DNA from 2 places in the Thiomonas sp. SCN 64-16 genome. Region 1 is predicted to be linked to the other one. Evidence: predicted binding sites of a transcription regulator. Region 1 holds the regulator's gene; the other holds the start of a gene.

Region 1 (15,475 bases):
TCAACTGGGCCAAGAGCAACGGCTGCCCGGTGGGGCCGGGACGGGGTTCGGGCGCGGGCTCGCTGGTGGCCTACAGCCTGCGCATCACCGACCTCGACCCACTGGAGTACGCGCTGCTGTTCGAGCGCTTTCTCAACCCGGAGCGGGTGTCGATGCCCGACTTCGACATCGACTTCTGCCAAGAGAACCGCGACCGCGTCATCGATTATGTGAAGGTGAAGTACGGCGTGGATGCGGTATCGCAGATCGCCACCTTCGGCACCATGGCCGCCCGCGCCGCGGTGCGCGACGTCGGGCGGGTGCTCGATCTGAGCTACACCTTCTGCGACGGCATCGCCAAGCTCATTCCCGCCAAGCCGGGCCAGCACATCACGATTGCCGACGCGCTCAAGCAGGAGCCCCTGCTGGCGCAGCGCTACGAGGAGGAAGAGGAGGTCAGGCAACTACTCGATCTCGCCCAGCAGCTCGAAGGTCTGCCGCGCAACATCGGCATGCACGCGGGCGGGGTGCTCATCGCGCCGGGCAAACTCACCGACTTTTGCCCGCTGTATGCGCAGCCGGGCAGCACCGACGCCGTTTCACAATTCGACAAGGACGATGTCGAAGCCGCCGGGCTGGTGAAGTTCGACTTTCTCGGCCTGGCCACACTGACCATCCTGGAACTGGGCGCGCAACTCATCCGCCGCAACCACCCCGACCGCGCCGACTTCAAACTCGAAGACATTCCGCTGGACGACCCCAAGAGCTACAAACTCATGGCCAAGGGCGACACCGTCGCCGTGTTCCAGCTCGAATCGCGCGGCATGCAGGGCATGCTGCGCGACGCCAAGCCCGACCGCTTCGAAGACATCATCGCCCTGGTGGCGCTGTACCGCCCCGGCCCGATGGACCTCATTCCCACCTACTGCGCGCGCAAAGCGGGCAAGGAAGACGTGGTCTATCCCGACCCGCGCATGGCCTCGGTGCTGGAGGAAACCTACGGCATCATGGTCTATCAGGAGCAGGTGATGCAGGTGGCCCAGGTCATCGGCGGCTACTCGCTCGGCGGCGCCGACCTGCTGCGCCGCGCCATGGGCAAGAAAAAGCCCGAGGAGATGGCGCAGCACCGCGGCATCTTCGCCGAGGGCGCGGCCAAAAACGGCATCAAGCCGGAGAAGGCCAACGAAATCTTCGACCTGATGGAGAAGTTCGCGGGCTACGGCTTCAACAAATCGCACGCCGCCGCCTACGCGCTGCTCGCCGTACAGACGGCCTGGATGAAGGCGCATTACCCCGCCGAATTCCTCGCGGCCAACATGAGCATCGCCCTCGACGACACCGACAAACTCAAGATTCTGGTGGAAGATGCGCAGGCCTGCGGCATCAACGTGCTGCCGCCTGATGTGAACGCCTCGCAGTGGCGCTTCGATCCGGTGGACAGCAAGACCATCCGCTACGCCCTGGGGGCCATCAAGGGCAACGGCCAGGCTGCGGTGGAGGCCATGATCGCCGCGCGGCAAGAGCGGCCCTTCACTTCGCTGTTCGACTTTGCCGAACGGGTGGATCGCACCCGCCTCAACAAGCGCGTGCTCGAAGCTCTGGCCAAGGCCGGCGCGTTCGACAGCCTGCACCCCGAGCGTGCCGCGGTGATGGCCGCAGTGGAAACCGCGATGGACTATGCCGCGCAGCGCGAGGCCGCAAGGCAGCAGGCCGGGCTGTTCGACCTGTTCGCCGCCGACGCCGCCGATGGCGGCCACAACCCGGCGCACGAGCCACGGCTGCCCGAGGTCGAACCCTGGGATCTGCGCACCAAGCTCTCCTTTGAGAAAACCGCCATCGGCTACTACCTCAGCGGTCATCTGTTCGACGCCAGCGCCGAAGAAGTGCGGCGCTTCGCCCCGACTGCGCTGATGGATCTGGTCGATTCGCGCGACCCGGTGCTTATCGCAGGCATCGCGGCCGGGGTGCGTCTGGTGCAGTCGCAGCGCGGGCGCATCGCCATACTCGCGCTGGAAGATCGATCGGGCGCGATGGAAATCGTCATCGGTGAAAGCCTGCTCGATACCGTGCGCGACCGCCTGCGCGACGACGCCCTGCTGGTGTTGCGTGGCAAGGCGCAGACCGACCGCTTCAATGGCGGGCTGCGTTTCAACGCCGACGCGGTATGGACGCTCGAAGAAGCCCGCGCCCGTCTGGGAAAGAGCATCCGTCTCAAACTCAACGGCGCCAGCTCGGCCGAGCCGCTGGTGGGGCTGGCCCGCCAGCACGCCAGCGAAGATGGCTTGCCGCTGCTGCTCGACGTCGAACGCGCCGGGGCGCAAGTGCGCCTGAGTGTGCCGGCCTGCCGCCTGCCGCCCACCGATCCGATCCTGAACGCGTTGGCCCAGCTCTCGAAAGACGGCCGGGCGGAGATCGACTACTGATCAGCTTGGGTCGCGCGGCCCGGCTTTGACCAACATCGGCGTCCAGATCTTGCCGTTGCTGTCGGGCGGGAAGTGGTGCACTCGCTCGATGGCGCGCAGCACGGCCTGATCCCAGCTCGCAACGCCGCTGGAGCGCTCGATTTTCGCGGTGAGTACGGTGCCGTCCGGCGCCAGGTTGACCAGCACCGTCACCCGCGGATCGCCGGTGATCTGGTTGATCTCGGGATAGGTCACGTTCTCCCGCACCAGACTGGCGATGCGCGCCGCATACGTGCCCGACGGACCGGAGGTGCGCGCCGCAGTGCCGGTGCTGTTGGCCGCGCCGGTGCCCGCCTGCTGCATCAACTGCTTCATGTAATCGTCGCGCGACGAGGCGGCAAGCTGCGCCTGCTGCTGCTCCAGTTTTTTCTGCTTCAGCTCGGCTAGCCGCTTTTGTTCAGCCAGCTTTTTTTGCTCGGCCAGCTTTTCCTGGCGCAGTTTTTCTTCCTGCTGCTGTTTGCGCTGTTCGGCCAACTGTTGTTGTTTGAGTTCCTGCTGCTGCTTTTGCTCGGCCAGGCGCTGCTTTTCTTCGGCGAGTTTTTTCTGTTCTTCCTTGAGCCGTTTTTCGATCAGCGTCTGTTGCTCGGCCTGCTGTTTTTTGAGCGCGGCTTCGCGCTCCTGCTTCAGCACGATGTCGGCCTGTTGCACCTGCGGCTCGGGTTTGGGGGCGGCCACGGGTTTGGGCGGCGGCGGTGGCGGTGGCGGCGGGGCGGGTTGCGGCTGGGGTTGCGGCTGCTTGCGTTCCATCGGCGCGGTGGGCCGGGGCGCGGCGCGCTGCACCGTGGGCGACCACAACTCGGCCTCCACCGCTTCGGGCGGGTGACTCTTCCAGTGCACGCCGAAGGCGATGAGGGCGATGAGCAGTAGGTGGAACAGGGCGGCCAGGCCGAAGGCGCGCAGCGTGCCGCGTTCGTGCGGCGGCCGCAGCGCGGAGGGGTCGCCTGGAGATAAGCGCGCGGTGTTCATGGGAAAAGGGGAAAAAACCGGGCTAAAAAGCGGGAGAAAAAACGCATCAGGATGGGTTGGACTGGACGGCCAGGCCCACGCGCTCCACACCGTGTTGTTTGAGCAGATTGAGCGCGCGCATCACCGCGTCGTACTTCACGTTTTTGTCGGCGGCGATCAGCACCGGCATGGCATCGAGGCTCAGGCCAGCCTGCGCGGCCAGTTGCTGTACGGTCTGCGGCAAGTCCTTGAGGCTGACGGGCTGCGGCGCGGCGTTGGCGGCCTTGCTCTTGGGGTCGCGCAGCGAGACTTCGAGCATGTCGTCCTTCTGGATGGTGACCTGTACCAAGGTACTGGGCGCCTGCGGTGCATTGCCCACGGTGGGCAGCTTGACCATGGTCGGCGTGATGAGTGGCGCGGTGACCATGAAAATGATCAGCAACACCAGCATGACGTCGATATAGGGCACGACATTGATGTCGGCCAGAGCGCGCCGCGAGCGATGCCCACGACTGCTGGATTGGAGGGCGGGCATGTCAGAAGTTCCCAGGGATCAGCGAACGGGGTGAGCGCGGGAGCGTCATCTCAGCGCCCTCCGCCAAAGCCGGTGACCGGCCCGGCTCGCCCGGCGCTTGCTGCCGCAGCCTGCTGCGCGGCGCTCGGCGCGGGCGTGCTCTGGCGCTGCAGGATGTTGGAAAACTCTTCGGTGAACGACTCGTAGCGATTGGCCAGGCGATCGATGTCGCGGGCGAAGAAGTTGTAGGCGATCACCGCGGGGATGGCGGCGAACAGGCCGATGGCCGTGGCCACCAGCGCCTCGGCAATGCCGGGCGCCACGGTGGCCAGCGTGACCTGCTGCAGATTGGACAGGCCGACGAAGGCGTGCATGATGCCCCACACCGTGCCGAACAGGCCGACATAGGGCGACACTGAGCCGACCGAGGCGAGAAAGGACAAGTTGGCTTCGAGCGCGTCCATCTCGCGCTGGAAGGCGGCGCGCATGGCGCGGCGGGCGCCGTCCACCAGCGTGGAGCCGTCGAGCACATGGCGCTCGCGCAGCTTGAGGTATTCACGCATGCCCGAGGCGAAGATGCGCTGCAGCGGGCTGCCGTGGCGGCCGTTGCTCAGCGCCGATTGGTAGAGGTCGTTGAGCCCCGTCCCGGACCAGAACTCCTGTTCAAAGTCTTCAGACTTCACCCGCGCCGACTTGATGGCGAAATATTTGCGGAAGATGACGGTCCAGCTCGCCAGCGATACGGAGAGCAGAAGGGCGAGCACCAGCTGCACCACGATGCTGGCGCCGAGCACCATGGACACGATGGAGAAGTTTTGATCCATAGGGAGGTCTGGCTGTAGTAGTGGGAGAGTGAGCGCGCGGCTCAGGAGAGACAGCCTGCATTACAACAAATCCCCAACGGGCGCGGCCGCTGCGGAGAAGACAGGATTGAGGAAAAAAGGTTCACGAAAGGAAGGGTTGCAGCTCAGGGTGCGGGTGAAGCAGGCGCTGCCCAGCGGGTGACGCGGTCGAAGACTACCCGCGGAATGCGCGATGGCCGCAGCGTGGCCGCCGCCACGCAACCCACGCGCACCGTGGCCTCGCACAGCAGCGCGGCGGGTGCACCGCTGGCGTCGCAGCGCCAGGCCTGTTGCGCGACGGTAAGGCTGGCGCTGCCGATATCCTGCAAGCGAAGCTGGATCTGCAGCGCGTCGTCGAGTTTCGCGGGGGCGGCGTAGCGCAGGTGCACGTCGGCCACGACGAACACCATTCCCGATTGCGCCGCCAGCTCCGATTGCGCCAGCCCCAGGCTGCGCAGCCATTCCGTGCGCGAGCGCTCGAAAAAATTGAGATAGTTGGCGTAATAGACGATGCCCCCGGCGTCGGTGTCTTCCCAGTACACCCGCACGGGCCAGTGGAAAGATTGGGTGCCGTCTTTCATGCCGCCTTGCGCTCCAGATAGCCGCGTAGCCGGGCCAGCGCTTCCTGCAGGTTGGCGATGCTGTTGGCGTAGCTCAGGCGGAAGTAGCGCTGGGGCTCGGCGGTGCCGAAGTCTTTGCCAGGTACGAGCACCACGCCGGTATCGCGCATGACCTCGAAGCAGAAATCCCAGCTGTCGGCGCTGTAGGCAGAGCAGTCGGCGTACACATAAAACGCGCCGTCCGGCCGCACGGGCACGCGCAGGCCCAGGGCTTCGAGGCCGGGCACGATCAGGTCGCGGCGGCGTTGGAACTCGGCGCGGCGGCGTTCGTATTCGGCCAAGGTGTCGGGCTCGAAGCAGGCCAGCGCGGCCTGTTGCGCCACGCTGCTGGCGCAGATGAACAAATTGCCGGCCATGCGCTCCAGCGGGGCGACGAGCGAGGGCGGCACGACCAGCCAGCCCAGCCGCCATCCGGTCATCTGGAAGTATTTGGAGAAGCTGTTGACGGTGATGATGTCGTCGCCCGCGGCTAGCGCGGTGTGGCCGTAGCCGGCTTCATAGCTGAGGCCCAGATAGATTTCGTCGACGATGCTCACCCCGCCGCGCGCGCGCACCACGTCGGCGATGCGGCGCAGCTCGTCTGGCGCGATGGAGGTGCCGGTGGGGTTGGAGGGCGAGGCCAGCAGAACCCCAGCGGTCTGCGGCGTCCACGCGGCTTCGACTTCGCTGGCCGTGAGCTGAAAGCGTTGCGCGGCGGGGGCGGGCAGCATGCGTGCCCGCGCACCCGCAGCGGCCACGAAGTTCTTGTTGCACGGATAGCTCGGGTCGGGCATGAGCACTTCATCGCCCGGATTGAACAGCAGCAGGCTGGCCAGGGTGAGGGCGCCCGAGGCGCCCGCGGTGATGAACACGCGCGCCGGGTCGAGCGTCACGCCGTGCACCTGGGCGTAGTGCTGCGCGATGCGTTCGCGTAGCGCAGGCAGGCCGGGCGCCAGGGTGTAGCCGGTGCGGCCGTCGCGCAAGGCTCGGGTGGCGGCTTCGACCACGGGTTCGGGCGCGATGAAATCGGGCTCGCCCACGCTGAGATGGATCATGCGCCTGCCCTGCGCTTCCCAGGCCGTTTGTTGTTCGGCCGCGGCGCGCACCACGTCCATGACGTAGAAGGGTTCGATGGACTGGTTGCGTTGGGCTAAGCGCATGGCGGCTATCAGAGGGAGATCAGAGGGTGTGAATGAATCCGGCGTGGCCGAGCAGCGTGCCCAAACGCTTCCGATCAAGGCGCAAAGCACAGCCGTGCCCATCGGCACGGCGAGCATTTGCAACGCCGAGCGGGGGTGTTTGGGCGCGAGGAGCGGGCATGGCGGATTTGTTCACACCCTCTCAGTCTTTGCGCGGCGGGCGCGGGCTGGCGCTGGCGCGCCGGGGGAAAGAAGCGGCCGCACGTCGCGGCGGGGTTTTGGCCTTGTGGCTGACGGGCACGTTCGCGTAGGGGTTGGGCGGCGGGCTGAAGTCGGTGGCCGTGGGCTGCGCCTGCGGGTGCGACTGGTTGGCGGCTTCGACCTCGGTTTTGCGCAATTGCGCGGCGATGCGGTCGAGCACACCGTTGACGTATTTGTAGCCGTCGGTGCCGCCGTACACCTTGCCGAGTTCGACCGCTTCGTTGATGACCACGCGGTAAGGCACGTCGAGATGACGCTGCAGCTCGAAAGCGCCCATCAGCAGCAGGGCGTGCTCTACCGGGGAAAGCTCGCTGGTCTGGCGGTCGATGTGCGGCTGAATGAGGGCGTCGAGCGGCCCGGCCTCGGCCAGCGCGCCATGCAGCAGCGACTGGAAGTGATCGTCGTCGAGCTTGATGGTGGGGTAGCGCTCGTGCAGAAAGGCTTCGATCGCGCCGGTATCGCTGCCGGCGAGCAGCCATTCATAAATGCCCTGGAACGCGAGCTCGCGCGACTTGCGCCGCGCGCTTTTGGGGGCGGTGGTTGCGGTCATGCGGCCTCGTCGTCGTTGTCGCTGATGTCGATGAACAGGTTGGCCATTTCCACCGCGACGCGGGCGCATTCGGCGCCTTTGTCGATGCGGGCTTCGGCCTGCGCTTCGTTTTCCACGGTGAGCACGCCGTTGGCCACCGGCATGTTGTAGTCGAGCGCCACCTGAGCGATACCGGCCGCGCTGGTATTGCAGACGACCTCGAAGTGATAGGTGTCGCCGCGAATCACGCAGCCGATGGCAATGAGCGCATCGAAGGCCTCGCTCTCGGCCAGCGCCTGCAGCATCAGCGGCAGTTCGAGCGCGCCGGGGACGGTGTAGAGCCCGATATCGTCTTCGTTCACGCCCAGGCGCTGGAGTTCGTCGAGGCAGGACTGGGTGATGCGGTCGGTAATGGCGGTGTTGAAGCGGGCCTGCACCACGGCGACGCGCAGCTCACGGCCATCGAGTTGTTCGGAAAGAATGCGGTTCTGGACGTTTTGCATGGCGTTGGAGTGCAGAGGAGTGGCGCGCCGCGGGGCGCAGAAGGGCAACAGCTTACGCGCCGGGCGCAAGGATGGGGGCGCTGTCCTGTGCGGACTCGAAGCCGACGATCTCCAGCCCGTAGCCTGCCATGCTGGGCATTTTGCGCGGCTGGCCGAGAAGGCGCATCTGACGCACGCCGAGATCGCGCAGGATTTGCGCGCCAATGCCGTAGTCGCGCAAGGCGGTGATGCCCGATTTGGGCGGCGTGGCCGCCGGCTGCAGCAAGCGCTCAAACTGGCTTTTCAGTTGCGCGGCCGATTCACCGCAGTTGAGCAGCACGGCCACGCCCACGCCTTCGCGCACGATGCGCTGCAGGGCCTTCGGCAGATTCCAGGAATGGCGCTGGCAGGCGGCATCGAGCAGGTCGAGAGCGGACAGCGGCTCGTGCACCCGCACCAGGGGGGCCTGCTGGCTGGCGAGGTCGCCATGCACCAGCGCCAGATGCAGGCCATGACCGGCGCGATCGGTATAGGCCACGCAGCGCATGGGGCCGAACGGCGTCTGCATAGGGTGTTCGCCTACGCGCTGCACTAGCGATTCGGTGCGGCTGCGGTATTCGATGAGATCGGCGATGGCGCCGATTTTCAGCTCGTGCTGCGCGGCAAATTGTTCGAGATCGGGCAGGCGGGCCATGGTGCCGTCGGCGTTCATCACCTCGCAGATCACGGCGGCGGGTTCCAGCCCGGCCAGAGCGGCGAGGTCGCAGCCGGCCTCGGTGTGCCCGGCGCGCATCAGCACGCCGCCTTCAGCGGCCATCAGCGGGAAGATGTGACCCGGTTGCACGATGTCGCTGGCCTGTGCATTGCGCGCCACGGCGGCCTGCACGGTGCGCGCACGGTCGGCCGCCGAAATGCCCGTGGTGACGCCTTCGGCAGCTTCGATGGACGCGGTGAAAGCGGTGCCGTGCGAAGAGCCGTTGTGCTCGACCATGTGCCTGAGGCCAAGCTGCGCGCAACGCTGGGCGGTGAGGGTCAGGCAGATCAGGCCGCGCGCATGCGTGGCCATGAAATTGATGGCCTGCGGGGTGATGTGCTCGGCGGCAATGACCAGATCGCCCTCGTTTTCGCGATCTTCCTCATCGACCAGAATGACCATGCGCCCGGCCTTGAGCTCGGCAATGATGTCGGGAACGGGGGACAGGGGCATGATGGGGACGGGCGCTGCTGAAAAGCCCACCATTCTAAAACCGCCTCACCCGGCGCGCTTGCGCCGCTTGCCTTGTCAGAATTCGTAGCGTCCGAAGAAAAACGCGACGTTGCCGTTGTTGAGCTTGTTATTTACCTTCGGGATAAAGGTGCCATAAATCGACAGCCTGCCGAAACGGATCGAGGCGATGGGCAGCGCGATGGGGAAGGGGATGTTGTGGAAGATGTCGGCGCGCGAGGTCACCGCCAGGGTGTAGCCCAGACCGAATCCCACCGGCGCGTCGTTGTTGAACATCCACTGATGGGCGTAGCCGACCACGGGCTCGGCGTTCCAGTGCGAGTCGGAGAAGATCATGGCGTACACCATGTCTTCGTTGCCGTCGGCATTGATGTGATGGCGGCCCCAGCCTATGCCCCAGGCGTGTTTGTTGAGCGTGGCGCGTTTGGCGGCGGTGTAGGTGCCGGGGTCGTGCCAGGTGTAGCCGCTGAAGTACAGATCGTCCTGTCCGGTCTGGGTGGTGCTGACCGCGGCATTCCAGGTGGACTGCGCCCAGTCGGATACGCCGCCCAGCCCCAGCGCCCAACTCGCGCGGGGAACCAGGGCCAGCCAGAGGAGGGCGAAAGTGGATAGAAGGCGGGCTGGAAAATGTTTCATGGGCTCTTGGCGGGCGTCTCAGGGAAGTCGGGCCAGACTTTATCAGCGCAAAAGGTTGAGCCTGTGTCCGTTTGCAACGGGCGGTATGTGTGTGGCCGACTCAAGCGCTGTTCAGAGCCGGGTTGGGGCGCTGATCGGGGCAATGATCAAGCACCGAGGCGCGCGATCAATCGGCCCTGCTGCACGACGAGCAGCGTATTTTCGGGCAGGGGTTCCCAGTCTTCCGGGGTGAGGGGCACGCTGGCGAGCATCACGGCGGGTGCGGGTTTGTCGTCGCGGCCCTGAACATGCAGCCCAGAAGCGCGCATCTGATGCTCGCTGGCGGCTTCGCGCATGAGCAGGTGCAAGCCGGGCACCCAGGTGTTGCCCGGATGACTGCGGCGGCGATGCGCATGAGCGAACAGCAGGTCGCCATCGGTGAACAGAAAGTTCGCCGCGCCAAGGGCACGCAATCTGGCCGCGAAGTCGGAGACCACTTCAATGCGGCGTTTGAGGTCGCCGCTCTCACCCGCCGCATCGAGCACTTGCAGCGATTGCATGAGCACGTAGAACGCATGTTCGGAATCGGTCTGGCCCATCGGGCGGTGCGCCGCATGCGCCAGAGGAAGCGCCTGCTCGATGTCGGGCAGATCGCCGTTGTGGGCAAAGATGTGGCGCTTGCCGAACAGCTCGCGGGCGAACGGCTGGGTGTTGACCAGCGTCACCGGGCCGCGCGAGGCGCGGCGGATATGTGCGATGACTAGCGGGCTGTGAAAGTCGTGCTTTTCGAGCACCGGAACGAAGGCGCTGGTCAGCGCGGGTTGCGCTTCGCGCAGCACATGGGCGTCGCTGCCCTCGTAATACGCCGCGCCCCAGCCGTCGGGATTGGCGGCGTGCGGCCCGCCGTGGCGCGCGAATTCACGAAAGGCGAACCGCACCCGCGCGGGCACACGGCTGGAGTAGGCGAACAACTCACACATCTTTCCGACCCTCCGGTGCGCCCAGCATGCGCTCGACATAGCGGGCGATGAGGTCGATTTCGAGATTCACCGCGCTGCCCTCGCGAAGTTGATGCAGATTGGTGTGCTGCAGGGTGTGCGGAATGAGGTTGATACTCACGCGGCAATGCTGTGGCAGATCTTCGACGCGGTTGACCGTCAGACTCACGCCGTTGATCACGATGGAGCCCTTGTACGCAAAGAACTTGCCTAAAGCGGCGGGCGCGTCCACCTCCAGCAGCCAGGATTCGCCGACGGGCTCGAACCTGGCCACCTGACCGACGCCGTCCACATGGCCGGTGACCAGATGGCCGCCAAGCTTGGTGGACAGCGCGACCGACTGCTCCAGATTGACCTGGGCGTCCGGCACGTCCAGCCCCGTGGTGCGCGCCAGGCTTTCGGCCGAAATGTCGAAGGCAAAGCCACCGGGCTGAAGATCCACCACCGTCATGCAGGCGCCGCTGACGGCGATGCTCTCGCCGAGCTCTACGCCCTGCAACCAAGCCGGATCGACCTGCAGGCGCACGCGTTTGCCGTGACTGGCTTGGGAACCGAGGGGGGTGACTTCGGCGATGCGGCCGACGCTGGTGATGAGTCCGGTGAACATGAGGGTTCAAAGAGAAAAGGAATGAGGGAGACGTGCAAGGATGCGCAGATCGGCGCCGATCCGCTGCACATCATGCCATCGCAGCGCGAGCCCTTCGTTGATCTGCTGATAGGGCCCCAGCGCCGCCAATCCGGCGCCATCGCCCAGCAACTGGGGCGCAAGATACAGCAGCAGTTCATCGACCACGCCGGCGCGCAGCAGCGAGCCGTTGAGCTTTTCGCCGGCCTCGCAGTGCAGCTCGTTGATGCCCCGCTGGCCGAGCACCTGCATCAGTGCGCGCAGATCGGTCTTGCCCGGCTTGTCGGGATCGGCGGGCAGGGCGATGTCTTGCAGATCGAGCGAGGCGGTGGCCGCGCTGCGCAGTGCAGCCAGGCGCGGCGCGGCCTGTTCCGGCGGCAGGGCGTGGACGATCCACAGCGGCGATTCGGCGCTCTGCAACAGGCGCACGGTCGGCGGGCATTCCAGGCGGCTGTCGATGACGATGCGAATGGGCTGGCGCGGCGTCTGCACCGCCCGCACATTGAGCTGGGGATCGTCCGCCCGCACCGTCCCCAGGCCAGTGAGTACGGCGCAGGCACGCGCGCGCCAGAGATGGCCGTCGGCGCGGGCCGCTTCGCTGGTGATCCACTGGCTTGCGCCGTTGGGCAGGGCCGTGACGCCGTCGAGCGAGGCGGCCACCTTCAGCCGCACCCAGGGCGTGCCGCGCACCATGCGGGAGATGAAGCCAAGGTTGATCTCGCGCGCTTCATCGGCGAACAGCCCGACATCGACCTGGATGCCGGCATCGCGCAAACGCTGCAATCCCTGGCCTGCCACCAGCGGGTTGGGATCGACCAGCGCAGCAACCACGCGCGCGACGCCTTGCGTGGCCAGCAGGTCGGCGCAGGGCGGCGTGCGGCCGTGGTGCGCGCAGGGCTCCAGCGTGACGTAGGCGGTGGCGCCCCGCACCTCGTGGCCGCGCTCCCAGGCTTGCTTCACTGCCTGGACTTCTGCGTGGTCTTGCCCCGCCGCCAGCGTGGCGCCTTCGCCCAGCACCTGGCCGTCTCGCACCAGCACGCAGCCCACCCGCGGATTGGGGCTGGTGCGGTACATCGCGCTGTGCGCCAGATCGAGCGCCCGGCGCATGAAGCGCTGATCTTGTTCGCTGAATGAAACGTCGTCCGGGTTCATGTCGGAGTTTTGCCGCGCCGGGGTTTGGCGGCGGGCGAGGGCGGCTGCATTTCCTGCAGCACGTCGAGAAACTGGCTCAAATCCTTGAAGCTGTGGTAGACGGAGGCGAAGCGCACATAGGCAATGCCGTCGAGCGTGCGCAATTCTTCCATCACCCAGGCGCCGATTTGGGTGGAGGGCAGCTCGCGCGCGCCGCTTTGCAGCAGCATTTGCTCCACGCGCCCGATGGCGGTATCCACCGCGTCGGCACTGACCGGTCGCTTGCGCAAGGCCAGCAGGAAAGAGGCGCGCAGTTTGTCGCGGTCGTATTCGGTGCGGCGGCCATCTTTTTTCACCACCACCGGAAAGCTGACCTCCGCGCGCTCATAGGTGGTGAAGCGCTTGTCGCAATGGCCGCAACGCCGCCGCCGCCGCAGCGCGGTGCCGTCTTCCACATCACGGGTTTCAATCACCTGCGTGTCGGGGCTTTGGCAAAAGGGGCATTTCATGGCGGCGTGGCAACATTAAACCCGTCATTATTCACGCCGCAGCCTGTTTTCGCGGCAGCGCGCGCAAACACGGCGCGGATCAAACGCCTGACGCGGCGGCTACACTGCCCGCCGATGAAAAATCTGGTTCTCCTCATTTCCGGGCGCGGCAGCAATCTGCAGTCCATTCTTCAGGCCGAGCGCGAACAGGGCTGGGGCGTTTGCGTGCGTGGAGTACTCAGTAACCGGGCTGATGCCGCTGGGCTGGATATTGCGCGCGCCTTCGGCGTGCCCACGCAGGTGATCGCGCACGCCGACTTTCCCAACCGTGAGGCGTTCGACGGCGCTTTGGGCGATGCGATTGATGCGCTGGAGCCCGACGTCGTCGCGCTGTGCGGCTTCATGCGGGTGCTGGGTGCGGCCTTCGTCGACCGCTTTGCGGGCCGTCTGGTGAATATCCATCCGTCTTTGCTGCCAGCTTTCACCGGGTTGCGCACCCATGCCCGCGCCCTTGAGGAAGGGGTGAAGTGGCACGGTGCTACCGTGCATCTGGTGAGCAGTGCGCTCGATCACGGGCCGATTCTGGCGCAGGCCGCCGTGCCGGTGCTCGATGGTGATACGGTCGAGACGCTGGCCGCGCGGGTCTTGCTTGAAGAGCACCGAATTTATCCCCCCGCCGTGCGGGCTTTGCTGGAAGGGCGGGTGCAGATCGACGGCTTGCGCACCCGTATCCGTCTGTCCTCCGATTCTTCCCTTTGAAAGAGCGCCATGAAACCGCGTGACCTGCTTTACACCGCGCGCGACGTGCTGCGCGATATGTTGCGTTTCGACGCCGCGGCCGATGCCGTGCTGTCGCGGCTGTTCCGTGCCAAGCCGCAACTGGGCAAGACCGACCGGCAGATCCTGGCCGACACGGTCTATCAGGTGCTGCGGCATCTGCGCTTGTTTCAGACGCTGGCCGCGACCGACGAAAGCATCGGCGGGGCTATGGAACTGCGTCTGGCCATTCTCGGCTGGTCGGGAAACGCGCAATCGCTGCATGCGGCGCTTTCTCCCGAGCAACTCGAGTGGCGCAAACGCTTGCTGGCACAAGACGCGATGGCCCTGCCCGAAGCGGTGCGCTGGAGTCTGCCGGAATGGCTGGCGGCCGCCCTGCAGGCGAACTATGGCGCGGAATATCCCGCGCTGGCGCAGGCACTGTTGCGCCCGGCTCCGCTGGATTTGCGGGTTAATGTGCAGAAAGCACGGCGCGAAGCCGTGCTCGACGTGTTCGCCCGCCTCAATCTGCCCGCGCAGCCAACGCCCTATTCGCCGTGGGGCGTACGCCTGGAAGGCAAACCCGCTTTGCAGGATCTCACCGTCTTTCGCGAAGGCTGGGTGGAGGTGCAGGACGAAGGCAGTCAGCTGCTCGCCGTACTGCTGGCCCCGCGCCGCGGTGAAATGGTGGTCGACTTCTGCGCCGGAGCCGGCGGCAAAACCCTGGCGCTGGGCGCCATGATGCGCAGCACGGGTCGGCTTTATGCGTTCGACGTGGCCGACTACCGCCTGGCCAAGCTCAAACCCCGGCTGTTGCGCAGTGGGCTATCCAATGTGTACCCGGTCGCCATCGCACATGAACGCGATGAACGGGTCAAACGTCTGGCTGGCAAGGTCGACCGGGTGCTGGTGGACGCGCCGTGCTCCGGCCTGGGTACCTTGCGCCGTAACCCCGATATGAAATGGCGACAGAAGCCTGAAGATATTGCCGAGTTGACGACAAAACAAGCCAGCATCATGCAATCGGCGGCAACGTTGCTGAAACCGGGCGGGCGCTTGGTTTACGCTACCTGTAGCGTCTTGCCGGAAGAAAACGGCGGCATCGTCAATGCCTTTCTGGCCGCGCACCCCGATTTCGAACGTGTTCCCGCCGATGCGGTGCTACGTCAGCAAGGAGTGGACGGCGAGGGCCTGGTGACCCATGGGGACTTGCAGTTGTTGCCCAATCGTCACGCCACCGACGGCTTTTACGCCGCCGTGCTGCAGCGGCGCCCGACCTCATCTGATCGTGGCGAAGCCGATGCCACGCTTGCGGACTGACAAGGGCTTCTCGTTTGCACTGAGTGCTGTCGTCAGTGCAAGACCGATAATGAATGCAACTTTCGCCAGCGGCGAAGTTCCAATTGTGTTGTATCGATCTGAAAGTTTCTGATGTTTGATGTGTTTTTGAATTGGGCTGGTCACGGCCTTTTGCGTGCATCGTGGTGGCAAATCGTCTTATTTGCGCTCATCACCACGCATATCACCATTGCGTCCGTCACTATTTTTCTGCACCGCGCTCAGGCTCACCGGGCGCTGGAACTGCACCCGATCGCCTCGCACTTTTTCCGGTTCTGGCTGTGGTTCACCACGGGCATGGTCACCAAGGAATGGGTAGCGATTCATCGCAAGCATCACGCCAAGTGCGAGACGGTCGACGACCCTCACAGTCCGGTGACCCGCGGCATCGATACAGTGCTGTTGCGCGGCGCCGAGTTGTACCGAATCGAATCGAGAAACGCCGAAACCCTGAGCAAATTCGGTCACGGCACTCCTGACGACTGGTTGGAGCGCAACGTTTATTCCCGATTTATCTGGCAGGGCGTCGGGCTTTTGCTCATCCTCG
Region 2 (15,475 bases), on a different contig from region 1:
TGATTTTGCGGCATTACCTCAACATCGAAAACGGCAGCTTGTTCTACGCTTTGGGCCGCTACAACGGCTCGCGCGGCAAAGCGGCTTATCCCGACGCGGTGCTCGCCGCGCGCCAGCGCTGGCTGGTGGCGGGCGGCTCCGGCTGAAGTCGCCCGTCCCGCCGAGCACTCAGCGCGGCATCATGCCGCCCATGCGCTGCATCATTTTGAACATCTTGCCGCCCTTCATTTTTTTCATCATGTCACGCATCTGCTCGTATTGCTTGAGCAGGCGGTTGACTTCTTGCACCTGCACCCCGGCGCCTGCGGCGATGCGGCGTTTGCGGGTGGCTTTGATGACGTCGGGCTTGTGGCGCTCCTGCGGGGTCATGCTGTGGATGATGCCCTGCATGCGGCGCATGTCGCGCTCGGCGCGGGACATATCGGCCTGACCGGCCTTGGCCTGCATCTCGGCCGGCAGTTTGTCGAGCATGCCCTGCAGGCCGCCCATTTTGTTCATCTGCTGCAGCTGCATCAGAAAGTCGTTGAGATCGAACTGGGCGCCCGACTTGACCTTGGCGGCCAGTTGCTGCGCAGCATCGACATCGACCTGACGCTGCGCCTGCTCCACCAGAGCGAGGATGTCGCCCATGCCCAGAATCCGGTCGGCCATGCGGCGCGGGTCGAAGGGCTCCAGCCCGTCGATCTTTTCCGACACCCCGGCGAACTTGATCGGCGCGCCCGTGACCTGCCGCACCGACAGCGCCGCGCCGCCGCGGGCGTCGCCGTCGAGTTTGGTGAGCACAATACCGGTCAGCGGCAGGGTGTCGTGGAAGGCGCGCGCGGTGTTCACTGCGTCCTGGCCCTGCATGGCGTCCACCACGAACAGGGTTTCGATGGGCTTGAGCGCGGCGTGCAGCTCTTTGATTTCGCGCATCATGGCTTCGTCCACCGACAGTCGTCCCGCGGTGTCGACGAGCAGCACGTCGAAATGGTGACTGCGGGCGAATTCGACGGCGCGGCGGGCGATGTCCAGTGGTTTGTCGTCGGGTGAGGAGGGAAAGAATTCCGCCCCAGCCTGCGCCGTCACCGTCTGCAACTGCGCAATGGCTGCCGGGCGATAGACGTCGCACGACACGGTGAGCACTTTTTTCTTCTGCCGCTCGGTCAGCAGCCGCGCCAGCTTGGCGGTGGTGGTCGTTTTGCCCGCGCCCTGCAGACCGGCCATGAGCACGATGGCCGGCGGCTGGGTGGCGAGGTTGATCGGCACGGCGTCGCCGCCCATCAGATCGGCAAGCTCGCGCTGCACCACGCCGACCAGCGCCTGACCGGGGGTGAGCGAACCCACCACTTCCTGGCCCAGCGCTTTTTCCTTGACGCGGGCAGTGAATTCGCGTACCACGGGCAGCGCCACGTCGGCTTCGAGAAGCGCGAGGCGTACCTCGCGCAACATGTCCTGGATATTCGCTTCGGTGATGCGCGCTTCGCCCTTGAGGGTCTTGACCACGCGGGACAGGCGCTGGGTGAGGTTGTTGAGCATGGGGCGTGGAAGGTTGGAGCGAGGTTTGGGCGTTTGCGCAGTTTGGTCGTCGCAGAGCCTGAGGCCAGTCTGGCATTCACCGCGCGCGGCACTGAAGAACCGCAGGGGGGTCGGTTAAACTTGAAACATGTCGATTTTAGTGAATAGCCTCGCCTTCGCCTTCTATATGTTGGCTGCGGTGTTGTCGCGCCCGAAACCTGCTTTGGTGCTGGGCCATGCGGAAGGGGAGACTAGCGGGGCGACGCAACGTTCCGAGCGCTGGTCGACCTGGGTGATGGCGCTGGCCTGGATCGCGCAGACCATCACCTTCGCCATGGTGCTGCACGGCGAGTTGCAGCCGCATTTCGGCTTTGCCCAGGCGCTTTCGGTCACGTTCTGGCTGGTAGCGGCAGTGTATTGGGTAGAAAGTCTGTATTACCCCCTGCAGATGTTGAGAAGCTGGATCTGTCTGCTGGCGGCCATTTCCATTTTGCTGAGCTGGGTTTTCCCCGGAGGCTTTACGCCGCCTTACGGCGCTGGGCCCACTTTCGCGCTGCACTGGGCGATGGGGATCGCCGCCTATGGCCTGTTCGGCGCGGCCGTGCTTCACGGCATTTTGCTGTGGACGGCCGAGCGTTCGCTGCACCGGCGCAAGGGCGCGGTGTCGGGCGTGTCGCGCAGCCTGCCTTTGCTCACCCTGGAAAAGCTGACCTATCGTTTGGCGGCGGTGGGTTTTGTGCTGCTGACGGCCTCGCTCATTTTTGCGGCGACGTTCAGCGAGCAATTGTTTGGCAAGCCGTTCGAGTTCAATCATCAAGCGGTTTTCGGTATCGCGGCCTGGCTGATTTTTGCCGTGCTGATGGTGGGTCGGGTGTTTCTGGGCTGGCGGGGCACGCGGGCGCTGGCTTGGCTGTTCGGCGGCACGGTGCTGCTGATGCTGACCTATGTCGGTTCGCGTTTTGTGCTGCAGGTGATTTTGCACCGATGAAGTACCTCGTTCTGTTTGTGGTGGTGATTGTCGGGCTGATGCTCATCAAAAAATCGCAGCAACCCCGCAGCGTGCGACAGCCGCCTTCGCCCAATAAACCGCCGCAGGTTCCCGAGGCGATGTTGCCGTGCGCGCATTGCGGCGTGCACTCGCCCGCCAGCCGCTGCGTCTGGCGCGATGGCAAGCCGTACTGCAGCGACGAGCATGCCCGTCTGGGGTCGTAAGCCGGGCGCTGCGGTCGCCGCTGAAAGCGCATTCGCGCGATCCATGTTCGCCCCGGCGGCGGCCTCTTCAGGTTCGGCCTTCGTGCCTTCTTCGCGTCTGGGCCGAGAACGCCTGCGAACCTACCGGGTGCTGGCTGCGGCGCGCGTGCTCATGTCGCTGATGTTGCTGGGCTGGCTGGTGCTGCTGCCCATGATGCAGGCAGCCCCCCATGCCGAAAAACCCGCCGTCGCCACACTGGGTTACGGGGTGGCGCTGCTGTATGTGGCGCTGACGGTCGCGAGCCTTTGGTGGAGTTTCGTTCGCACGCAGGGCCTGGCCTGGCAGGTGCTGATCGCGATTGCCGTCGATCTGCTGGCCTTCACCACCTTGCAGTTCACTGCGGGATATCCCGTGCGCGAATTCGCCCTGATCTACGCCTTGCCCGTGTTGGCAGCGGGCATTTACGGCACGCTGTCGCTCACCTTGTTCGTGGCTGCCTTGGTGACGATGATTCTGCTGGGCAGCGCCGGGTTCGCCATGCTGGGCGGGGCGGCGGAGGCCGAGCAGCGCCTGCTCAATGCGGCCTTTGTCGGCATCGCCTATTTTGCAGTGGCGGTGCTGACCTGGCAGTTGTCGCAAAGACTGGCGAGGCAAGAAGCGCGTGCGGCGGCCAGCGAGTCCGTCGCCCGGCGGCAGATGGCCTTGAACCAGCGGGTGATCGAGGCGCAGCGCGATGGCGTCATGGTGGTCGATCGGCACATGGTGCTCGAAGCGCTCAATCCGGCCGCGCAACAGCTGCTGGATTTGCCCTGGAGCGATGCGGTCACGGCGCGCTGGCTCGGGGGGCGCAAGGCCTTGCGCGATCTGCCGGTGGCCGAGGTGGTGCGCAAAGAGGTGGAGCGCATGGCCATTGACGGCGAGGAGGCGCGGGAGGTCAAGGTGCGCACGCCCGCGGGTCGCAAGCTGCTGCTTCGTCTTTCCACGCTGGACAACCTGCCGGGCGGCGTGGGCTATCTCATCGTGCTGCAGGATCTGCGGGAGATCGATGCGCGCATTCAGCAGGAAAAGCTGGCGGCGATGGGGCGTCTGGTGGCCAGCGTGGCGCATGAGATTCGCAATCCGCTGGGGGCGATCGGGCAGGCCAACCAGCTCGCCCGCGAATTCGCGGGCGATGCGGTGCAGCTCGAACGCCTGCATCATCTCATCGGCCAGAACGTCGAGCGCATCAACCGCACCGTCGAGGATGTGCTGGAGCTGGGCCGCACCGCGCCGCGTGAAATCGGGCTGATGCTTTGCGCGCCGTTGATGCGCGAGCTGCATGCCGAATTCGACCAGCCGGATCAGGGACGCATCGGTCTGTTCATTCAGGACGACGCGGCGCAGATCCGCTTCGATGCCTTGCATCTGCGACGGGTGTTGGTCAATCTGCTGAGTAACGCGCGGCGCTATGCGAGCAACCAGCCACGGGCGATCGAGATGCGGCAACTCGGCGCCGGGCAGGTGCGGGAAATCCAGGTCTCCAACGATGGGCCGCTGATCGACGCCGAACTGCGCGCGCAGCTGTTCGAGCCGTTTCGCACCACGAGCAGCCGGGGCGTCGGGTTGGGCTTGTATATTTCTCACGAACTGTGTTTGCGCAACGGCGCGCGTCTGCTTTACCGCCTCGAGCGCGAGGGCACGCCGCAGGAGCGCGGTTCTTTTGTCATTCAAATCGCACCGGGCCCTTAAGGCATGAATCCAGCGGATGTGCGTATTCTCATCGTCGACGACGAACCCGATCTGCGCGAGCTCTACACCCTGAGCCTGGTGCATGAAGGCTGGCAGATCGACGTGGCTGAAACCGTGGCGCAGGCGCGCGAGCAGTTGGCGCGCAGGCGCTACGCCCTCATGCTCACCGATATGCGTCTTCCTGACGGCGAGGGGCTGGAGTTGCTGCGCTGGCTGGAAGCGCAGCCCGACCGCTTTGAGAAGTCCATCGTCATTACCGCCTACGGCAGTGCGGGCAACGCGGTGGCGGCGCTCAAGGCCGGAGCGTTCGACTACCTGAGCAAGCCGGTCGATCTGGCGGCGCTGCGTCGCACCGTGCATGCGGCCCTCGCAGCGGTCGATGTGGAAGTGCAGGCGCCGACCAGCAGCGCATTGCAACGCATGGTGGGTGAGTCTGGGGTGATGCGCGCCCTTAAACAGACCTTGCAGCGCGTGGCCCGCAGCATGGCGCCCGTGCTCATCCAGGGCGAGTCGGGCACCGGCAAGGAGCTGGCCGCAAAGGCCGTGCATGAATGCAGCGCCCGCGCCAGCGGGCCGTTCGTTCCGGTGAACTGCAGCGCCATTCCCGAGCAATTGCTGGAGGCCGAGTTTTTCGGCTATCGCAAGGGCGCGTTCACCGGAGCGATGTCCGACCATGCCGGCTTCTTTGCTGCGGCGCAGGGCGGCACGCTGTTTCTCGACGAGATCGGCGAACTGCCTCTGGCGATGCAGGCCAAGCTGCTGCGCGCCGTGCAGGAGCGGCGCGTGCGCCCGGTGGGCGAGACGGCCGAAATCGCGGTGGATGTGCGCCTGGTCAGCGCCACCCACCGTCATCTGGAACGCATGGTGGAGCAGGGCCAGTTTCGGCAGGATTTGTTCTACCGCCTCAACGTCATCGGGGTCACTCTGCCGCCGCTGCGCGACCGGCTGGATGATCTGCCGGTGCTCGTCGAGGCGTTGCTGGGCGACATCCGCCGCGACAATGCGCGGCCCGGTCTGCGGCTGAGCCCGGCTGCGCTTGAGCACCTGCGCCAGCATCGTTTCTCAGGCAATGTGCGCGAGTTGGAGAATCTGCTGCACCGGGCTGCGGCGCTGGCTGCACAAGATCTGATCGGCCCTGAAGACATCGAGCTGCAGGGCAGTGGCGCCCGCGCCGCCGAAGTGCTGACCTCTGCGACGGCTTTGCCGATTACCGCGATCCTGCCCGACACGACGGCGCCGTCCATGCAGCGACCGGCCGACCCGCCGATCACCCCAATCGTTGCGCAGCATGCCCCGGAGCCTCAGCCGCCTCAGTCGCCCCAGCCCCCCATGGCCCGGTTCGAAGCGCAATCGCCCCTGCCTCCCGACTTAGGGGCCTACCTCGATCAGGTTGAACGCAGCATCCTCTGCGAGGCGCTGCGGCGCACCCGCTTCAATCGCACCGCGGCCGCGCAGTTGCTGGGGCTGAATCTGCGTCAGATCCGCTACCGCATGGAGCGCCTCGACGTGCGCGACCCGGCTGAAGCGCCGCCGGACGATCCTTTCTGATCATGTCGCCCCCCTTCAGTACGGCTAGTCGGGACGCAGGCTGGATGCCCCACGCCCGACATATGCCGTCTCCCAATCAGGATGAGCGGCCCGCGGGCATGCCGATCGATTTGCTGGTGATCCATTGCATCGCTCTGCCGCCGCGTCAATATGGCGGCGAGGCGATCGAGCAGTTGTTTTGCAATCGGCTCGATCCGCGGGCGCACCCGGCTTTTGCCGCGCTCGAAGGTCTTAGGGTCTCGGCGCATTTTGTGGTGCAGCGCGATGGTGTGCTCACGCAATATGTGTCCTGTGACCGGCGCGCCTGGCATGCCGGCGCATCGCGTTATGCCGGGCGCGAGCGATGCAACGATTTCAGCATCGGCATCGAACTCGAAGGGAGCGACGATGAGCCGTTCGAGCCCGAGCAGTACGACACCCTGATCGCACTGGGATCTGAACTGCTCGCGCGCTATCCCTTGCGCGCATGGGTCGGGCATAGCGACATTGCGCCAGGGCGCAAGACCGACCCAGGCGTCGGCTTCAACTGGCGCCAGATCAAAAACGGCCTGGCCCTGTCGACATCGGCCTTTCCATTTCAGCGGTTTTGAGCACCCCTGCGGGTTTGTCCGAGGCCGCTCCAGGGGCAGACTTTGTGCATGAACCTGTGCATAAGCTGTGGGCTGGCTGTCAATTTGTCCCACACTACGAATAGTGGTTGAAATTCCGCCAGACGCTAGATATAGTGTCTTGCCGGTTTGAGAGAGATGCCGGATCGCGGTCTGAGACTGCGGTATCGGAAGGCTGGAAATGCTTACGCGCTCTCTCGGTTCGTCCCCGATTTGCCCTCATTCGTCTTTATTGCTTTGTCCGTGCTGCTTTCATGCGGCGTTCATGTGCGCTCGCAGCGCCGTGAGCCAGCCAGATTTGCTGCGCGGCCCATCTGCCCTCAAGGAGTCCCGATGTCCCAGACCACCGCTGCCACCGAATCCACTGCCGTCCCGCAACACCTCGCACACCCCGAGGTGGATACGCAACAGCAGGTCGCACTGGGTGATTTTTCAGACTACAAGATCATCCGTCGCAACGGGGCCGTGGTCGGGTTTGAGCCGAGCAAAATCGCCGTGGCGATGACCAAGGCCTTTCTGGCCGTGCAAGGCGGGCAGGGTGCGGCCTCGGCCAGCATGCGCGAAACAGTGAATGCGCTGACCGAAAACGTCGTGCGCGCCCTGCTCCGTAGCCGTCCCAGCGGCGGCACCTTTCATATTGAAGACATTCAGGACCAGGTCGAACTCTCGCTGATGCGCACTGGCCAGCACGAGGTGGCGCGCGCCTATGTGCTGTACCGCGAACGCCGCACACAAGAGCGGGCCAAGCAGAAAGCGGCTGCAGAGCAACAAGAGAGCGCCCCGGTGCTGCATGTGCTCGACGGCGGTCTGCGCAAACCGCTCGATCAGGCCGCTCTGGTGAGCCTGATTGAATCCGCCTGCGTCAATCTGAGTGCGGATGTGAAGGCGGCCCCCATCGTGGCGGAAACTCTGCGCAATCTGTACGACGGCGTGCCGATGCTCGAGGTTTACAAGGCCTCCATCCTCGCCTCGCGCACCCTGATCGAGCGCGACCCCGACTACTCCAAGGTCACTGCTCGCCTGCTGTTGCACACCATGCGCCGCGAGACGCTGAACGAGGACATTCCGCAGGAGCAGATGACCCAGCGCTACGCCGAGTATTTTCCGCGCTGCATCAAGGAGGGTGTCGAGCTCGAACTGCTCGACGAGCGGCTCGGGCAGTTCGACCTGGCCCGTCTGGGTGCCGCGCTCAAGGCCGAGCGCGACCTGCAGTTCGATTACCTGGGTCTGCAAACGCTGTACGACCGTTATTTCCTCGCCAATCGTGCCGATACGCGGGTGAACAAGGATGGCCGTCGCATCGAGCTGCCGCAGGCCTTTTTCATGCGCGTGGCCATGGGCTTGTCGCTCAACGAAATCGACCGCGAGGCGCGCGCCATCGAGTTCTACGAGCTGCTCTCCAGCTTTGATTTCATGTCGAGCACGCCCACCCTGTTCAATGCGGGCACCCGCCGTTCGCAACTCTCGAGCTGCTACCTCACCACCGTGGCGGACGATCTGGACGGCATCTACGAGGCCATCAAGGAGAACGCGCTGTTGTCCAAGTTCGCCGGCGGTCTGGGTAACGACTGGACGCGCGTGCGCGCCCTGGGCAGCCATATCAAAGGCACCAACGGCAAGAGCCAGGGTGTCGTGCCCTTCCTCAAAGTGGTCAACGACACTGCGGTGGCAGTGAACCAGGGCGGCAAGCGCAAGGGCGCGGTCTGCGCCTATCTCGAAACCTGGCACCTCGACATTGAAGAGTTCCTGGAACTGCGCAAGAACACCGGCGACGATCGCCGCCGCACGCACGACATGAACACCGCCAACTGGGTACCCGATCTATTCATGAAGCGGGTGATGGAAGGGGGCGACTGGACGCTGTTCAGCCCGGCCGACGTGCCCGATCTGCACGACAAGTTCGGCAAGGACTTCGAGCAGGCCTATACCCGCTACGAACAGAAGGCCGCGCTGGGCGAAATCAAGCTGTTCAAGACCCTGCCCGCGGTGCAACTGTGGCGCAAGATGCTGTCCATGCTGTTCGAAACCGGCCATCCCTGGATCACCTTCAAGGATGCGTGCAATGTGCGCAGCCCGCAGCAGCATGTGGGCGTGGTGCACTCGAGCAACCTCTGCACCGAGATCACGCTCAACACCAATGAGAGCGAGATCGCGGTGTGCAATCTCGGCTCTGTCAATCTGGTCGCGCATCTGAAAGACGCGCCAGACGGCACCAAAGTCATCGACCAGGCCAAGCTCAAGCGCACCATCCAGACCGCGATGCGCATGCTCGACAACGTGATCGACATCAACTACTACGCCGTGGCCAAGGCGCGCAACGCCAATATGAAGCATCGGCCAGTGGGTCTGGGCATCATGGGCTTTCAGGACTGTCTTTATCAGCTGCGCATTCCCTATGGTTCGCAACAAGCCGTGGAATTTGCCGATCGGTCGATGGAAGCGGTTTGCTACGAGGCTTACTGGGCGTCGAGCGAACTGGCACGCGAGCGCGGCCGCTACAGCAGTTACGGCGGCTCGCTTTGGGATCAAGGCATCCTGCCCATGGACAGTCTGAAGCTGCTAGCCGAACAGCGCGGTGGCTATGTCGAGGCCGATACCTCCAGCACTCTTGACTGGAACGCGCTGCGCGCGCAGATCGCGCAGCACGGCATGCGCAACTCCAACTGCGTGGCCATCGCGCCCACGGCCACCATCTCCAACATCGTCGGCGTGGACGCCTGCATCGAGCCGACCTTCCAGAACCTGTACGTCAAGTCGAATCTGTCGGGCGAGTTCACCGTCATCAATCAATATCTGGTGCGCGACCTCAAGGCGCGTGGCCTGTGGGACGCGGTGATGGTGGCCGACCTCAAGTACTTCGATGGCAGCACCCAGCGCATCGACCGCATTCCCGCCGATCTCAAAGCCCTGTATGCCACGGCCTTCGAGACCGATACCCAGTGGATCATCGAGGCTGCGGCGCGCCGCCAGAAATGGATCGACCAGGCGCAGTCGCTCAACATCTACATGGCCAATGCATCGGGCAAGTTGCTCGACGATACCTACAAGCTGGCTTGGCTGCGTGGCCTCAAGACCACCTACTACCTGCGCACCATCGGCGCCACGCATGCCGAGAAGTCCACGGTCAAGGCGGGTCAGCTCAACGCCGTGCCGCAGTCGCCAAGCGAGTCGGTTTCGGCTTTAGCTTCGGCTTCGGCACAGGCCGTGGTGCAGTCCGGCGACATCCGCTACTGTGCCATCGACAACCCGGAATGCGAAGCCTGTCAGTAAGCGCTGCAAACCGTTGCGGCGCATCACAAGTGATCAAGCGGCATGCCACTTGCGATGCGCCTGCACAACATGCGCCGCACAAACCACGCATCCTCATTGCATCGGTGTTGAGCCTTTGCGCTGAACACTTGATAATTCACGGAAGGTCATGAACATGCTTACTTGGGACGAACCACAACAGAACTCTGCAAGCCCCGCGCAAGGTGCGCTGGCGGAGCGTTCACTTCAATCCCTGGGCGGTGCCTCGGCTTCGCTTCAATCCGCAGCCGCATCGACGCCAGCATTGGCGGTGGCCGCAGACCTCTACAGCCAACGCGCGGCCTCCACCGCGCGGGTGCGCGCCGAAGACAAGCGCATCATCAACTGCAGTGTCGATGTCAACCAACTCGTCCCGTTCAAATACAAATGGGCCTGGGATAAATACCTCGCCTCCTGCGCGAATCACTGGATGCCGCAGGAAATCAACATGTCGCGCGACATCGCGATGTGGAAAGACCCCAACGGCCTGACCGATGACGAGCGCCTCATCATCAAGCGCAACCTCGGCTTTTTCACCACGGCCGATTCGCTCGCCGCCAACAACATCGTGCTGGGCACCTATCGCCACATCACCAACCCCGAGTGCCGCCAGTATCTGCTGCGCCAGGCCTTCGAAGAAGCCATCCACACCCACGCCTATCAGTACATCGTCGAATCCATAGGCCTCGATGAAAGCGAGATCTTCAACTCCTATCACGAGATCGCGTCCATCCGCGACAAGGACGAGTTCCTCATTCCCTTCATCGATACCCTGACCAACCCCGAGTTTCGCACTTCGGCTTTCGGGGGTTCGGAGCGTAACGATCAGGAGCTGCTGCGTTCCATCATCGTGTTCGCGTGCCTGATGGAAGGGTTGTTCTTCTATGTCGGCTTCACCCAGATCCTGTCGATGGGGCGGCAGAACAAGATGACTGGTGCGGCCGAGCAATACCAGTACATCCTGCGCGACGAGTCCATGCACACCAACTTCGGCATCGATCTGGTCAACCAGATCAAGCTGGAGAATCCGCATCTCTGGACCCCGGAATTCAAGCGCGAGCTCACCGGCCTCTTCCATCAGGCGGTCGAGCTTGAGTATCGCTATGCCGAAGACACCATGCCCCGCGGCGTGCTGGGTCTGAACGCATCGATGTTCAAAGGCTATCTGCGCTTTATCGCCAACCGCCGTGCGGTGCAGATCGGTCTCGACGCTATCTTCCCCAATGAAGAGAACCCCTTCCCCTGGATGAGTGAAATGATCGACCTGAAGAAGGAGCGCAACTTCTTCGAGACCCGGGTGATCGAGTACCAATCCGGCGGCGCGCTGTCCTGGGAATGACACGTGAATAACCTGCGAGCACGCACTACAGAGTGATTGTTGACCGAGTCCCTTCCACCCCGATACGTCCGGCCGCGCAGAGTCGGCGGGTGGAGTCTCCTCCTCTGTTTTTTGTCGCGCAACGCATGGGGGCGTCCATGGTGATGCCTGACTCCCCGCTCGATCAATTCTGGTGCGCCGGTCTGCGCCTCATGCTCTGGATGACCAGAGGTGAGCGCACGGCGCGCCGTTCCCCATTCCTTCCCGCACTGGCTTTGTCGCCGGCGGAAGTGAATCCCCTGCACGGATCAGCGCTGAGCCGATCGCAGGTGGTGCCGGCTGAACGCCGTGCCGATGTCCCGTACTGGAAACCGCCGGGAGGCGGGGCCGTGAGGCGCTCGGACGCGATTTGGCGACCGGCTCAACTTCAAAAGACTTGATCAAGGAGAATCACCATGGCAACTGCAAAAAAAGCGGCACCGGCGAAGAAAGCGACGCCCGCGAAGAAAGTAGCACCGGCGAAGAAGGCTGTACCCGCGAAAAAGGCGGCTCCGGCGAAGAAAGCCGCACCGGCGAAGAAGGCTGCTCCTGCGAAGAAGGCCGCACCGGCTAAGAAGGCGGCTCCTGCGAAGAAGGCCGCGCCGGCGAAGAAGGCCGCGCCGGCGAAGAAAGCCGCACCGGCGAAGAAGGCTGCTCCGGCGAAGAAGGCTGCTCCTGCAAAGAAGGCCGCACCGGCTAAGAAAGCTGCACCTGCGAAGAAGGTTGCGCCTGCGAAAAAAGCGGCGCCGGCGAAGAAGGCCGTAGCTGCTCCCGCCAAAAAAGCAGCGACCGCGCAAACCAAGCTGAATCCGCAAGCGGCCTGGCCGTTTCCGACCAGCAAGCCCTGAGCATTCAGTGCAATTGAGCCCGGGCTGATCGCCCGGGTTTTTTTATTTCCGCACGCCGCATGCCTACCTCGAGCCGCTATCCCGGCTAGCTTCACTCCGACGACCTGGCGGGTGCGGTATGGTTGCGTCTATCTGCCTTATTACAGCAGCCCGGTTGAGCCAGACTGCCCCGACATCATGAGTATCAAATCAGATCAATGGATCCGCCGCATGGCGCAAAACACGGCGATGATCGAGCCGTTCGAGCCCGCGCAGGTGCGCGAGGTCGATGGACACCGCATCATCAGCTATGGCACGTCGAGCTACGGCTACGACATTCGTTGCGCCAACGAATTCAAGATCTTCACCAACATCAACAGCACCATCGTCGATCCGAAGAATTTCGATGAAAAGTCCTTTGTCGATTTTCGGGGCGACGTGTGCATCATCCCGCCCAACAGCTTCGCGCTGGCGCGGACGATGGAGTACTTCCGCATTCCGCGCAATGTGCTCACCATCTGCCTGGGCAAGAGCACCTATGCCCGCTGCGGCATCATCGTCAACGTCACACCGTTCGAGCCCGAGTGGGAAGGTTATGTGACGCTGGAGTTCTCCAACACCACGCCGCTGCCCGCCAAGATTTACGCGGGCGAGGGCTGCGCGCAGGTGCTGTTCTTCGAGAGCGATGAAGTCTGCGAAGTCAGCTACAAGGATCGCGGCGGCAAGTACCAAGGGCAGCACGGCGTGACCTTGCCGCGTGCCTGAGCGCTTCGTTTTACGCGTCGCCGAGTGCGGCTTGCCAGCGCGCCACCTGCGCGCGCACCTGGTTCGGCGCCGTGCCGCCCAGATGGTCGCGCGCGGCGAGTGAGCCCTGCAGCTTGAGCGCTTCGGGCGCGTCTTCGCCGACGAGCGGCGAGAAACTGCGCAGATCGTTCAGGCTGATGTCTTCCAGGCCGATGCCGCGCTCCACTGCAAATCGCACGGCTTTAGCCACCGCCTCGTGCGCGTCGCGGAAGGGCAGCCCCTTTTTCACCAGATAGTCGGCCAGGTCGGTGGCGGTGGAGTAGCCCTGGAGCGCGGTGCGCTCCATCGCCTCGGCCTTGACGCGGATGCCACCCACCATGTCGGTGAAAATGCGCAGGGTGTCGATCACGGTATCCGCGGTGTCGAACAACGGCTCCTTGTCTTCCTGGTTGTCTTTGTTGTAGGCCAGGGGCTGGCCCTTCATCAGCATCAGCAGGCTCATCAAATGGCCGGTGACCCGTCCGGTCTTGCCGCGGGCGAGCTCGGGCACGTCCGGGTTTTTTTTCTGCGGCATGATGCTCGACCCGGTGCAGAAGCGGTCCGCCAGATCGATGAAGCCGAAGGCCGGGCTCATCCACAGCACTAGCTCTTCGCTGAAGCGGCTGATATGCACCATGATCAGCGCGCAGGCAGCGTTGTACTCGATGGCGAAGTCGCGGTCGCTCACGGCGTCGAGCGAGTTCTGGCACACGCCGTCAAAGCCCAGCAGCTCGGCTACGCGCGGGCGGTTGATCGGGAAAGTGGTGCCGGCTAGCGCAGCAGCGCCCAAGGGGAGGTGATTCACGCGGGAACGGCAGTCGCGCAGACGCTCAGCATCGCGACCGAACATTTCCACATAAGCCAGCAGATGGTGGCCGAAGCTTACCGGCTGCGCCACCTGCAGATGCGTGAAGCCCGGCATGATGGTGTCGGCATGCTGTGCGGCCAGTTGCACCAGCGCACGCTGCAGCGCACGGAGTTGAGCGATGCTCTGGTCGATGCTGTCGCGCAGCCATAGGCGGATGTCGGTGGCCACCTGATCGTTACGGCTGCGACCGGTGTGCAGGCGCTTGCCGGCATCGCCCGCAAGCTGGGTCAGGCGGGCCTCGATGTTGAGATGGACGTCTTCGAGTTCGAGCTTCCACTCGAACGCGCCAGAGTCGATTTCGGTACGGATCTGCGCCATGCCGCGCTCGATGGCGGCGAGGTCGTCCGCGCTGAGAATGCCTTGTTCGGCCAGCATGGTGGCGTGCGCCAGCGATCCGTCGATGTCGAACAGCGCCAGCCGCCGGTCGAAATCCACCGAGGCGGTGTAGCGCTGCACCAGAGCGCTGACCGGCTCGGAAAAACGCGCGGACCAGGCTTGCTGCTTGTGTTCGAATTGATCGTGCATGGATTGGCCTCGCAAAGCGAGCGTTGTGACGCCATGGGCGCCTGGGTCGAAACCGCCAATTTTAGAGAAGCCTTCAGGATCAAGCTGCTTGATGCCCCAGATGACTGCTGAACCGACCCCTTCCACCGAAACCGCAGTGCGCCTCGACATCTGCGGCGCTGGCAGTCTGGTGCGCGCGCTGGTGGCGCTCAATCTGCTTTTGGCGCTGCTCGTGTTGCTGCAATGGCCGCAAGGGGAAGGCCGTATCGGCGCCTTGTTGCTGCTCTCGTGGGTGGAGCCCGCCGCGCTGCTCTGGCTGGCGCTGATGTGCATGACCCAGCGGCTTTGGCGGCTGCGGGGTGCAGCAGCGGTGCTGGCCGTGGCCATGGCGCTGGGCGCCTTTTCGGCGCTGGGTTTGAATCTGCTGGTGCAGCCCTTGTTCGACGCGCTTGCGCCGCGCGCTGCACAGCAGCCCTGGCAGGCTGCGCTGGCGGGGGCGGCGCTGGCGCTGGTCTTTGTGCACTATCTGCAACTGCGCGCACGGGCCTTCACGCCGATCGACATGCAGGCGCGGTTGAGTGAACTGCAGTCGCGCATCCGCCCGCACTTTCTGTTCAACACCCTCAACGCCGCCAGCGCCCTGGTGCGCGAGCAGCCCGAGCGCGCCGAGACCGTGCTCGACGATCTGGCCGAACTGTTCCGCGCCAGCGTGGGCAAGCCGGGCACGCTGGTGACGCTGGAGCAGGAAATGGATCTGGCGCGGCGCTACCTCGACATCGAGTCGGTGCGTTTCGGCGAGCGCATGCGAGTGCAATGGCAGGTCGACGACACCCTGCTGCAAATCCGCATTCCGGCGCTGACCCTGCAGCCGCTGGTGGAGAACGCGGTGCGGCATGGCGTCGAGCGCAGCAGCCGCAGGGTGCAGATCGACATCGATGTGGCCCGGCGGCTGGGGCAGATCGAAGTCACCGTGCGCAACGATCTGCCCGCGCTGAGCGACACGCCCCCGCCGCGCCGTCATGGCACCGGCACGGCGCTGCGCAACATTCGCCAGCGCCTGCATCTGCTGTACGACATTGCGGCCGAGGTCGATCAGGGCGAAGTCGTCGAGGACGGCCTGGCCCGCTGGCGGGCGCGGTTACGCTTACCGCTATGAACGTGCTCATCGTTGACGACGAACCGCTGGCCCGCAGCCGCCTGCGCCGCCTGCTCGCCGAACTGCCCGAAACCGCGCAGGCCATAGTGGACGAAGCGGCCGACGCGGCCGAGGCTTGG

The links. The regulator NrdR, encoded in region 1, represses ribonucleotide reductase genes. The targets are predictions, from matches to a motif close to CACNANATNTNGTG.
Region 2: a site for NrdR is predicted at 6,679-6,692, ahead of ABT24_RS07740 (ribonucleoside-diphosphate reductase subunit alpha). Genes of this name have one in related genera too.

Annotation. Positions count from the first base shown of each region.
Region 1 covers NZ_MEGQ01000025.1:5,658-21,132, forward strand. The annotation lists gene dnaE (DNA polymerase III subunit alpha) at 1-2,402, shown strand, start outside; gene tolA (cell envelope integrity protein TolA) at 2,403-3,407, opposite strand; gene ABT24_RS08645 (biopolymer transporter ExbD) at 3,454-3,921, opposite strand; gene tolQ (protein TolQ) at 3,972-4,724, opposite strand; gene ybgC (tol-pal system-associated acyl-CoA thioesterase) at 4,868-5,323, opposite strand; gene ABT24_RS08660 (pyridoxal phosphate-dependent aminotransferase) at 5,320-6,501, opposite strand; gene nusB (transcription antitermination factor NusB) at 6,683-7,291, opposite strand; gene ribH (6,7-dimethyl-8-ribityllumazine synthase) at 7,288-7,773, opposite strand; gene ribBA (bifunctional 3,4-dihydroxy-2-butanone-4-phosphate synthase/GTP cyclohydrolase II) at 7,826-8,992, opposite strand; gene ABT24_RS08680 (Antimicrobial peptide resistance and lipid A acylation PagP) at 9,035-9,613, opposite strand; gene ABT24_RS08685 (class II glutamine amidotransferase) at 9,760-10,572, opposite strand; gene ABT24_RS08690 (riboflavin synthase) at 10,565-11,197, opposite strand; gene ribD (bifunctional diaminohydroxyphosphoribosylaminopyrimidine deaminase/5-amino-6-(5-phosphoribosylamino)uracil reductase RibD) at 11,204-12,367, opposite strand; gene nrdR (transcriptional regulator NrdR) at 12,364-12,855, opposite strand; gene purN (phosphoribosylglycinamide formyltransferase) at 12,970-13,593, shown strand; gene ABT24_RS08710 (RsmB/NOP family class I SAM-dependent RNA methyltransferase) at 13,603-14,910, shown strand; gene ABT24_RS08715 (DesA family fatty acid desaturase) at 15,022-15,475, shown strand, end outside.
Region 2 covers NZ_MEGQ01000022.1:23,019-38,493, reverse strand. The annotation lists gene ABT24_RS07775 (lytic transglycosylase domain-containing protein) at 1-146, shown strand, start outside; gene ffh (signal recognition particle protein) at 169-1,518, opposite strand; gene ABT24_RS07765 (cytochrome C assembly family protein) at 1,646-2,485, shown strand; gene ABT24_RS07760 (PP0621 family protein) at 2,482-2,709, shown strand; gene ABT24_RS07755 (sensor histidine kinase) at 2,753-4,417, shown strand; gene ABT24_RS07750 (sigma-54-dependent transcriptional regulator) at 4,421-5,965, shown strand; gene ampD (1,6-anhydro-N-acetylmuramyl-L-alanine amidase AmpD) at 5,968-6,555, shown strand; gene ABT24_RS07740 (ribonucleoside-diphosphate reductase subunit alpha) at 6,907-9,843, shown strand; gene ABT24_RS07735 (ribonucleotide-diphosphate reductase subunit beta) at 9,998-11,200, shown strand; partial or broken gene ABT24_RS07730 (histone) at 11,629-12,066, shown strand; gene dcd (dCTP deaminase) at 12,244-12,810, shown strand; gene argH (argininosuccinate lyase) at 12,821-14,221, opposite strand; gene ABT24_RS07715 (sensor histidine kinase) at 14,322-15,356, shown strand; gene ABT24_RS07710 (LytR/AlgR family response regulator transcription factor) at 15,353-15,475, shown strand, end outside.